Regions from separate parts of the Microbacterium sp. PRF11 genome, predicted to be linked through region 1. Evidence: predicted binding sites of a transcription regulator. Region 1 holds the regulator's gene; each other region holds the start of a gene.
The links. Region 1 encodes HrcA, which represses chaperone genes, less so after heat shock. Its sites were predicted from a motif close to TTNGCACTCGNNNNNNNCGAGTGCNAA; they were not measured.
Positions count from the first base shown of each region.

Region 1 (3,272 bases):
GGTCCCCCTTGGCGAGAGCCTGCACCAGCACGAAACGCGGCGAGGGCGCGGGGCGCTCGTCACGCTCGGTGATCCGGACGTCGACGTGCTTGGGGGTGGCGTCGGTCACCACACCGGAGAGCCACACCCCGCGACCGTCGCCGAGCGTCACGGCCTCATCGACGCGCACCCGTCGGACAGCCGAGGCGTGGTGCGCCTCGGCCCCGGTCAGTGTCACGACGTCGCCGGGTCGAGCGGATGCCGCCTCGTCGGCGACGAAGTGCAGCGCCACGATCAGTGCCGGAAGCGGTCGCGGAACTTGCTGAACATGCCCTGCTGATGTTCGGCCAGGCGCGGCTTGGGGGCCTTCGTGCGCTTGGCGAACTCCTCGATGAGCGCGCGCTCCTTGTGATCGAGCCGCGTCGGCGTGACGACGTGAACGCCGACCTTCAGGTCGCCGCGCTGGCTGCCGCGCAGGGGCGTGATCCCGCGGCCCTTGATCGTGAGCACGTCTCCGGACTGCACGCCCGGGCGCACCTCGAGGTCGACGCTGCCGTCGAGGGACTCGATCGTGGTGTTGGCACCCAGGATGGCATCCGGCATCGAGACCTCGAGGGTCGCGACGAGGTCGTCACCCTCGCGGCTGAAGGCGTCGTGCGCCTCGACGGTGATCTCGAGGTACAGGTCGCCGTTGGGACCGCCCGCGGGTCCGACCTCGCCCGATCCGGGCAGCTGCAGGCGCAGACCCGACTCGACGCCGGCGGGGATGTCGACCGACACGGTGCGGCGGGCGCGCACGCGACCCTGGCCCTGGCAGGTGCCGCAGGGATAGGGGATGGTCGTGCCGTGCCCCTGGCACACCGTGCACGGCGCGCTCGTCACGACGTTGCCGAGAAGGCTGCGGACCGTGCGCTGCACGTGACCGGAGCCGTGGCAGATGTCGCACGTGACCTCGCTGGTGCCCGGCTGCGTGCAGGCGCCCTGACACGTCTCGCACAGCACGGCGGTGTCGACCTCGAGGTCGCGGTGGGTGCCGAAGACGACGTCACCGAGCTGCAGAGTGACGCGCACGAGGGCGTCCTGCCCCCGCTCGCGACGTGAGCGGGGCCGGGGCCCGCGTCCGCCGCCGCCGCCCTGCGCGCCCCCGAAGAACGTCTCGAAGATGTCGCTGAAGCCGCCGAAGCCGCCCGCTCCCCCGCCGCCGAACGGGCTCTGGTCGCCGCCCATGTCGTAGCGACGACGCTGCTCGGGGTCGCTCAGCACGTCGTAGGCGTGGGTCACCAGCTTGAAGCGCTCGGAGGCGTCCTCACCCGGGTTGACATCCGGGTGCAGTTGACGCGCAAGGCGGCGGTACGCCTTCTTGATGTCTTCGGGGCTGGCGTCGCGCTCGACGCCCAGGACCTCGTAGTGGTCAGCCACAATCGCCTTCCTGCCCGCTGTCGCGGGGTCGTTCTCGGGGAGGGAGCTCGTCAGCGCGCGCTGTCGTCGTCTTCGAGCATCCGGGTCAGATAGTGCGCGACGGCGCGGACCGCCGCGAGGTTGGAGGAGTAGTCCATGCGGGTCGGGCCGAGCAGGCCCACCCGGGCGCCGCCGGCCGAGCCGTCGTACCGGCTCGCCAGGACGGATGCCTCGACGAGGCCGAACGGTTCGTTCTCGCGACCGATGCTCGCCGACAGTCCCTGCTCATCGGCGACCATCTCGCTCATCAGCCGCAGCAGCGTCACCTGCTCTTCGATGGCCTCGAGGAGCGGGTAGATGCTGCCGCGGAAGTCCGACTCGCGCTTCGCGAGCGTCGCCGCGCCGGCCATGACCAGACGGTCCTGCCGGAACTCCTCGAGCTCCTCTCCGACGACGCGGAGGACGGCGTCGGCGATGGCGTCGAGGGTGTTGCCGGGGCGGGGGCCGTCGGCGAGCGTCGTGGTCACCTGCTGCACGCAGTCGGCGACGCGGCGTCCGACGAGAAGGGAACCGACCCGCGCGCGCAGGTGCGCGATGTCGTTCTCGGTGGGCTCGGCCACGACGAGCGCGATGCGCTGCGAGACGCGGCCGGTGTCGGTGACGAGGACCACGAGCACCCGCGGACCGCCGAGGGCGACGAGCTCGACGTGGGACAGGTTGGCGCGCGCGAACGAGGGGTACTGCACGATCGCGACCTGGCCGGTGAGCTGCGTGAGCGCGCGCACCGTGCGCGCGAGCAGGTCGTCGAGGTCGCCCGCTTCGTCGAGGAAGGAGGTGATGGCGCTGCGCTGCGCACCGGAGAGCGGTCGCAGTTCGGCCAGGTGGTCGACGAAGACGCGGTAGCCCTTGTCGGTTGGGACGCGCCCCGACGAGGTGTGAGGCGCGACGATGAGGTCTTCGTCTTCGAGCAGTGCCATGTCGTTGCGGATCGTCGCGGCCGACACCCCGAACGCGTGACGCTCGACGATGGCCTTGCTCCCGACCGGCTCGCGCGTGTCGACGTAGTCCTGCACGATCGCGCGGAGCACCTGGAGTCCGCGTTCCGACACCATGATCTGCTCCTTCCGCCTGGCACTCGACTCAGTTGAGTGCCAATTCTACGGGATCGCTCCGATACTGCGCCGGGGGCACGCGGACGGGTGTCACGCCTGAACTGCCTCCGCGGCCGTCATGGCGCCCGGGGATCCACGGCGCGGGCCGACGACAGCGGTCAGACCGTGAGCGCCCGCACCACGGCATCCGCCAGCAGGCGACCGCGCAACGTCAGCACGATGCGCCCCCGCACGGCATCCGCGCCCTCGATGAGCCCGTCGGCGATGAGGGATGCCACGGCCCTGCGCCCCTCGCCGAGGATCTCCGACACCGCGAGCCCCTCGCGGATGCGACTGCGCAGCAGCACGGATTCGAGGCGTCGCGCCGTCTCGTCCGGACGTTCGCGCGCGGCGGCGGGCGACTCCCCCGCCACCAGACGCTGCGCGTACGCGGCCGGGTGCTTCACGTTCCACCAGCGCAGACCCGCGACGTGGCTGTGGGCGCCGGGACCGAAGCCCCACCAGTCCGTGCCCCGCCAGTACGCCAGGTTGTGGCGCGAGCGGTGCGAGACCCCCCGCGACCAGTTCGACACCTCGTACCAGTCGTAGCCGGCCGCGCCGAGCAGCTCGTCGGCCAGCTCGTACATGTCGGCCTGCAGGTCGTCGGACGGCTCGGCGACCGCGCCGGAGCGGATCTGCCGCGCGAGCTTCGTGCCGTCTTCCACGATGAGCGCGTACGCCGAGACGTGGTCGGGGTGCAGGGCGATCGCCGTCTCGAGCGACGCACGCCAATCGTCGAGAGAC
Region 1 covers NZ_JAUZUP010000004.1:410,074-413,345, reverse strand. The annotation lists gene Q9R20_RS13455 (16S rRNA (uracil(1498)-N(3))-methyltransferase) at 1-271, opposite strand, end outside; gene dnaJ (molecular chaperone DnaJ) at 274-1,398, opposite strand; gene hrcA (heat-inducible transcriptional repressor HrcA) at 1,449-2,489, opposite strand; gene hemW (radical SAM family heme chaperone HemW) at 2,648-3,272, opposite strand, start outside.

Region 2 (3,272 bases), on a different contig from region 1:
GGGGTGATGCTCGAGAGCGACCTGGAGGGGACTCCCGACCTGCGGATGCCGGAGATCGTCTGGCGGGCCGGGATCGACGTGAACCCCCTCGACGCCCGTGACGTCGACGACCGGACGTGGCTGTCGGGCCTGGTCTGGCCGGGGGAGGACGGACGGAGAGAGCGGATCGTCGCCGCGCTCGACATCGCCGCCGCCGAGCCCCCACGTCTCGTGCGCGGCGACGGTGCCGCGGCGTTGCCCGCGCTCGCCGCCGAGGCGCCGCGCGACGCCACGCTCGTGGTCACGACGCCGGGGGTGCTCGCGCACGTCCCACGCGCGCGGCGCGGTGCGCTGATCGCCGCGGCGCGGGCGGCGGGACGCTGGATCACACTCGACGCGCCGGGGCTGCACGACGGGTGGACGCGGCGCCGGGAGTCGCGCCGGGGCGGGTTCTCGCTCGCCCTCGACGGCGAGGTGCGGGCCGAGGTGGATCCGCTCGGGGCGTGGGTGGCGTGGCATCCGGGATCGACGCCCGCCCCGCAGTAACGTGGCGGCGTGCCTCTGACCGACCGCGACCTCGCCTTCCTCGCCTTCGAGGGGGAGTGGCGTCGCCATGCCGGAGCGAAGGAGGAGGCGATCCGCGCCCGGTTCGGGATGCCGCCGGCGCGGTACTACCAGCTCCTCGGCCGGCTGATCGATGCCCCCGAGGCGCTCGCGCACGACCCCATGCTGGTGCGACGGCTTCGCCGCCGTCGCGACGAGGCGGCCGCCGCGCACCGTTCCCGACTGGGTCGGACGGCGACCCGCTGACGGGGCGTTCGGACTCCGACAGGTAGCATTCTCGAATGGCCAGATCGACCTTCCCTCGGGATCGCTTCGACGACCTGCCGGAAGCCGCCGGTCGTGTCGGCGCTCACCGGGCCGAGCGGCCGCGCTCGCGCGGGTGGATCGTGTTCCTCTGGGCCGCCATCGCCACGCTCGTGCTCATCATCGCCGGGATCTTCGCGACGCTGGTCGTGTCGGGGCGCATCTCGCTCGGTGACGACCCCTCCGTCGCGCCGACCGCGTCGGCGGAGCCGACCACCGCCGCGGTCGTCGACACCTCGTACTCGGTGGTCGTGCTCAACGGCACCTCCGATGAGGGTCTCGCCGCTGCCGTGCGCGATCAGATCCTCGCCGCCGGGTGGGCGGGCGACACGGTCGAGACGGGCAATTCCGACAGCACCGACTTCGCCGAGACGACGGTCTACTACCTGCGCGAGAGCGACCAGGCCGCGGCCGAGGGGCTGGCCCAGACCATCGGTGGCGCCGAGACGGCGCAGAGCGACTTCCTCCAGCCGACGGACGACCCCAACACCCCCGACGACGAGAGCGACGTCAAGCGCCTCATCGTGGTGATCGGCATGGACCGCGCCGCCGGCGAGACGAGCGAGACCCCGGCAGGCTGACCGCGTCCGTGAGGGCGTGTTTCCTGGGCGTAAAAAGTTGGATTCCCGCGCGTCAACAATGACCCCGGGGCCCGGTTCCGCCCTGCGTCCCGTGCTTACGATGACCTCGTCGTTCAGCAACAGGAGATTCGCATGACCCAGGGCACCGTCAAATGGTTCAACGCCGAGAAGGGCTTCGGCTTCATCACCGTCGCCGACGGTCAGGACGTCTTCGTCCATTACTCGAGCATCGAGATGTCCGGCTTCCGGGTGCTCGAGGAGGGGCAGGCGGTGGAGTTCACCGTCGGCACCGGACAGAAGGGACCCCAGGCGGAGTCCGTGCGACTGGCCTGAGTGCCGTACCGAACGCCGTGGCATCCGACAGCGGATGCCACGGCGTTCGTCGTTCCGGGGCGACTCCGGCGGCTTGCACTCCCCAGGGGCGAGTGCCAGAATGAGTTAGCACTCGCTTTCGTCGAGTGCCAAAATCTGGAAGTCACCCGTCCGGGAGGGACGACACACTTATGGCAAAGATCATCGCTTTCGACGAAGAGGCCCGCCGTGGCCTCGAGCGCGGCCTCAACACGCTGGCCGACGCCGTCAAGGTGACCCTGGGCCCCCGCGGTCGCAACGTCGTGCTCGAGAAGAAGTGGGGCGCCCCCACGATCACGAACGACGGCGTCTCGATCGCCAAGGAGATCGAGCTCGACGACCCGTACGAGAAGATCGGCGCCGAGCTGGTCAAGGAGGTCGCCAAGAAGACCGACGACGTCGCGGGTGACGGCACCACCACCGCCACCGTCCTCGCCCAGGCGCTCGTGCGCGAGGGCCTGCGCAACGTCGCCGCCGGCGCCGACCCCATCTCGCTCAAGAAGGGCATCGAGAAGGCCGTCAAGGCCGTCACCGACGAGCTCCTCTCCTCCGCCAAGGAGGTCGAGTCGAAGGAGCAGATCGCCGCGACCGCGTCGATCTCCGCCGCCGACCCCGCGATCGGCGAGCTCATCGCCGAGGCCATCGACAAGGTGGGCAAGGAAGGCGTCGTCACCGTCGAGGAGTCCAACACCTTCGGCACCGAGCTCGAGCTCACCGAGGGTATGCGCTTCGACAAGGGCTACATCAACCCCTACTTCGTCACCGACCCCGAGCGCCAGGAAGCGGTCTTCGAAGACCCCTACATCCTGATCGCCAACCAGAAGATCTCCAACATCAAGGATCTTCTGCCCATCGTCGACAAGGTGATCCAGGAGGGCAAGGAGCTCCTCATCATCGCCGAGGACGTCGAGGGCGAAGCTCTCGCGACGCTGGTGCTCAACAAGATCCGCGGCATCTTCAAGTCGGTCGCCGTCAAGGCTCCCGGCTTCGGCGACCGCCGCAAGGCGCAGCTGCAGGACATCGCGATCCTCACCGGCGGCCAGGTCATCACCGAAGAGGTGGGCCTCAAGCTCGAGAACGCGACCGTCGACCTGCTCGGCCGTGCGCGCAAGGTCATCATCACCAAGGACGAGACCACGATCGTCGAGGGTGCCGGTGAGTCCGAGCTGATCGAGGGTCGCGTGACCCAGATCCGCCGCGAGATCGAGAACACCGACAGCGACTACGACCGCGAGAAGCTCCAGGAGCGCCTCGCGAAGCTCGCCGGTGGTGTCGCCGTCATCAAGGCCGGGGCCGCGACCGAGGTCGAGCTCAAGGAGCGCAAGCACCGCATCGAAGACGCCGTGCGCAACGCCAAGGCCGCTGTGGAAGAGGGTGTCGTCGCCGGTGGTGGCGTCGCGCTCATCCAGGCCGGCAAGAACGCCCTCCAGAACCTCGAGCTCTCGGGCGACGAGGCGACGGGTGCGAACATCGTCAAGGTCGCCATCGAGGCCC
Region 2 covers NZ_JAUZUP010000003.1:519,412-522,683, forward strand. The annotation lists gene Q9R20_RS11285 (DUF2332 domain-containing protein) at 1-525, shown strand, start outside; gene Q9R20_RS11290 (DUF3263 domain-containing protein) at 535-789, shown strand; gene Q9R20_RS11295 (LytR C-terminal domain-containing protein) at 825-1,427, shown strand; gene Q9R20_RS11300 (cold-shock protein) at 1,560-1,760, shown strand; gene groL (chaperonin GroEL) at 1,931-3,272, shown strand, end outside.
Region 2: a site for HrcA is predicted at 1,866-1,892, ahead of groL (chaperonin GroEL). Genes of this name have one in related genera too.

Region 3 (3,272 bases), on a different contig from region 1:
GATCGACGAGGTCATCTCGAAAGCGGCGAGATGACCGACGATCGCCCCCAGGAGCCGCCGGTTCAGGCCGAACATCGACATGGCGTTGTGGGAGGCGAGGGTGACCGCGGGCACGTCGTCCACGTACGCCCCGTAGGCATCGGACAGGCCGGCGGATCGCACCGCGCGAGCGAACATCTCGGCGTGCACCCGCTCGGGGCGACCGCCGCCGTACTCGTCGGACTGGATCTCGACGAGCGCCGCCTTGGGCCGGCCGCTCAGGCGCGGGATCGCCCAGGAATGCGGGTCCGCCTCGCGCAGCGTGTAGATCGTGCGGTGCACGAGGAACTCGTGGGCCTGCTCGAGCGAGGCGCGGCGGGCGAGATGGCGCGACAGACTCGGACCCGCGTCGGCGCCGGTGAGGGCGAAGAGGGCGCGGGCCACGGCATCCATCGTCGGTGCCGGCAGCTGCGGGACCGGAACGCTCCGGCGCAGCGCCGCCTCGAAGGCGTTCTCGATCACGCGTCGCGTGGCGATCAGGGCGGGGTCCCATTCGAGCTCCGCGCGGAAGGCGGGGACCGATCCGTACGAGGAGGCGTACAGGCAGAAGAGGGCGAGCTGGAGGTCGTCGTCGTGCTCGACGTCGACGGATGCCGAGACGGCTTCGTCGGCGAGGGCGGTGTGTCCCGTGCCCACGCCGTCGACGAGATGCTGCATCACCGCCGCGCTGACCGGTCCGCGCGGGTGGAAGGGCGGGAAGTCCTCGACGTCGAGGCGCTCCGCGGTGGGCAGGGGGGAGGACACGGTCGGGGGCACGAGAGCACTGTGAGGGTGGGGTGGGCGTCCCCTCCAGACCCTTGACAAGCCGCGAGGCGTTCCGCACGGGAGCGGTCCCGTGCGGAACGCTCCCGTGCGGGTGAGGGGGTTACTGCTCGATGGGCTGGGGCGTGCTCTCGTGCGCCTCGATCACGCCGTCGCCGTCGTCGGTGGAGACCGCGATGCGACGCGGCTTCGCCTTCTCGCTCACCGGGATCGTCACGCTCAGCACACCGTTGCGGTACGACGCGCTGATGCGCTCGGTGTCGATGCCCTGACCGAGGTTGAGCTGGCGGACGAAGGATGCCGTCTCGCGCTCGCGCGTGATCCACTTGACGCCCTCGCCCGAGCCGAGGGTGCGCTCGGCCCGGATGGTGAGCAGCTGGCCGTCGACGTCGATGTCGACCGACCCGGGGTCGACGCCGGGAAGATCGGCGGCCAGGACGTAGTGGTCCCCGTCGCGGTAGAGGTCCATCGGCATCCGTCGCGGACCGCCGCCGCGGCGGGCGTCGAGGAGGGTCGACGCGAGGCGGTCGAGGTCGCGGAAGGGGTCGTAGGTGGCCATGGTCGTTCTCCTTGTCGATCGGTCCGGACGTGGCATCCGGAGAGTTCTGAAGTTGAGTCAACTTCGCTCAACTGGTAGCAGATTAGCACTCGCGGGTGTCGAGTGCCAAGACTCGGGCGCGTGATTGTCGCGCCCCCGACGACCCGCCGCAACCCCCGTGTCGAACCCCTCGGACGGAACGTTTCGTAGCCCGCACGCGCCACTCCGGCCCCCTGACCTTCTTCCCGGCGCGGTGAGGAGAGACATGTACTTCCATCGTCAAGAGCTGCAGCACTCCGCCACCCCCGAGAAGCCGGATGCCGTCTACGCCCGCAAGCTCCAGGAGGTGCTCGGCGGGCAGTACGGCGAGATCACCGTCGCCCTGCAGTACCAATTCCAGGCCTGGAACATGCACATCCCCGGCAAGTACCGCGACCTCGTCTTCGGTATCGGCGCCGAGGAGATGGGGCACGTCGAGATGCTCGCCATCATGATCGCGCAGCTGCTCGAGAAGGCGCCGCTCGGGATCACCGAGGAGGCGGTGCAGAGCGACCCCACCGTCGCGGCCGTGATCGGCGGCACCGACATCCAGCACGGCATCGTCGCCGGCGCCGGCGCGCGTCCCGTCGACTCGATGGGCAACCCCTGGCAGGGCAGTTTCATCACCGCCAGCGGCAACCTGCTCGCCGACTTCACCGCGAACGCCAACGCCGAGATGCAGGGCCGCGTGCAGGTCGCCCGGCTCTACCACCAGACCGACGACCACGGCGTGAAGGACCTTCTGGCCTTCCTGCTCGCCCGCGACACGATGCACCAGAACCAGTGGGCGGCCGCAGCCGCCGAATTGCAGGCCGAGGGGCTGGAGAAGCTCCCCGTGCCCAGCAACTTCCCCCTCGACAAGGAGGACCGCGACGTGTCGTACCAGTACATCAACTTCAGCGACGGGAAGCAGGCCGGCGACGGCACCTGGGCCTCCGGTCCGACCCCCGACGGCAAGGGCGAGTTCACGTACGTGCCCGAGCCGCCCGCGGGCGTCCCCATGCCCCCGCCCACGCACCCCGACGCGCGGTTCTACGGCACGACCGAGCTGCCGAACACGGTCGAGAAGCTCGCCGGTCGCGCGCAGGACGCGCTGCACAAGGAATGAGCGGGGTGGATGCCGCGGTGCCGGGGCCCTCGCGGACGTCGGCACCGCGGAGCGGGGCGAGCTTCCCCGCGATGCGAGCGGCGAAGGTGCCCCGCTCGATCGTCGCGGGGCCCTACGGCCACCCGTTCCACCCGGTTGCGGTGACCATCCCGATCGGCGCGTGGTCGTCGAGCCTCGTCTTCGACCTGCTCGGCCTCGCCGCAGACGACCCGCGCGCGTTCGCCACGGGATCGCGCTGGCTCATCGGGATCGGCCTCGGCGGGGCCGTCGGCGCGGCCGTGCTGGGTCTGCTCGACTACTCGCGCATCCCGCGGGGCACGCCCGCCCGGCGCACGGCCCTGGCGCACCTCGTGCTGAACGTCACCGCGATGGGGCTGTTCTCGGTCGGTCTCATCGTGCGGATGCTCGATCTGGGCCGCGTGCCGATCGTGGCCTTCGGGCTCAGCGCCGTCGCCGCCGCGGGACTCAGCATCTCGGGATGGCTGGGCGGCAAGCTCGCCTACCGCTGGGGCGTCCGCGTCGCCGACGAAAACACGCAGCGCGAGGGATTCGAAGCGGCCGCGTGAGTCCACGGATCCCGGGTGCGGTGGCATCCGGGTTCCGGGGTTCGCGGGTCACGTGCGCCGGCTCGGGTTGCGGGCGTGCGGTCCGGGTGCGGGGTTGTGCGCCGGTTCGGGTCGTGGTTGTGGTCGTAGTCTCCTGGGTGGCGTCGGGGCCGGTGCCGCAAGGGCTCAGCGCGGGGCCCGCAGTGGGAAGCGCGACCAGCCGCCGCTCACCGCGCCCGGG
Region 3 covers NZ_JAUZUP010000003.1:355,119-358,390, forward strand. The annotation lists gene Q9R20_RS10515 (iron-containing redox enzyme family protein) at 1-696, opposite strand, end outside; gene Q9R20_RS10520 (Hsp20/alpha crystallin family protein) at 905-1,360, opposite strand; gene Q9R20_RS10525 (manganese catalase family protein) at 1,605-2,486, shown strand; gene Q9R20_RS10530 (DUF2231 domain-containing protein) at 2,573-3,052, shown strand; gene Q9R20_RS10535 (SDR family NAD(P)-dependent oxidoreductase) at 3,218-3,272, opposite strand, start outside.
Region 3: a site for HrcA is predicted at 1,443-1,469, ahead of Q9R20_RS10520 (Hsp20/alpha crystallin family protein). Genes of this name have one in related genera too.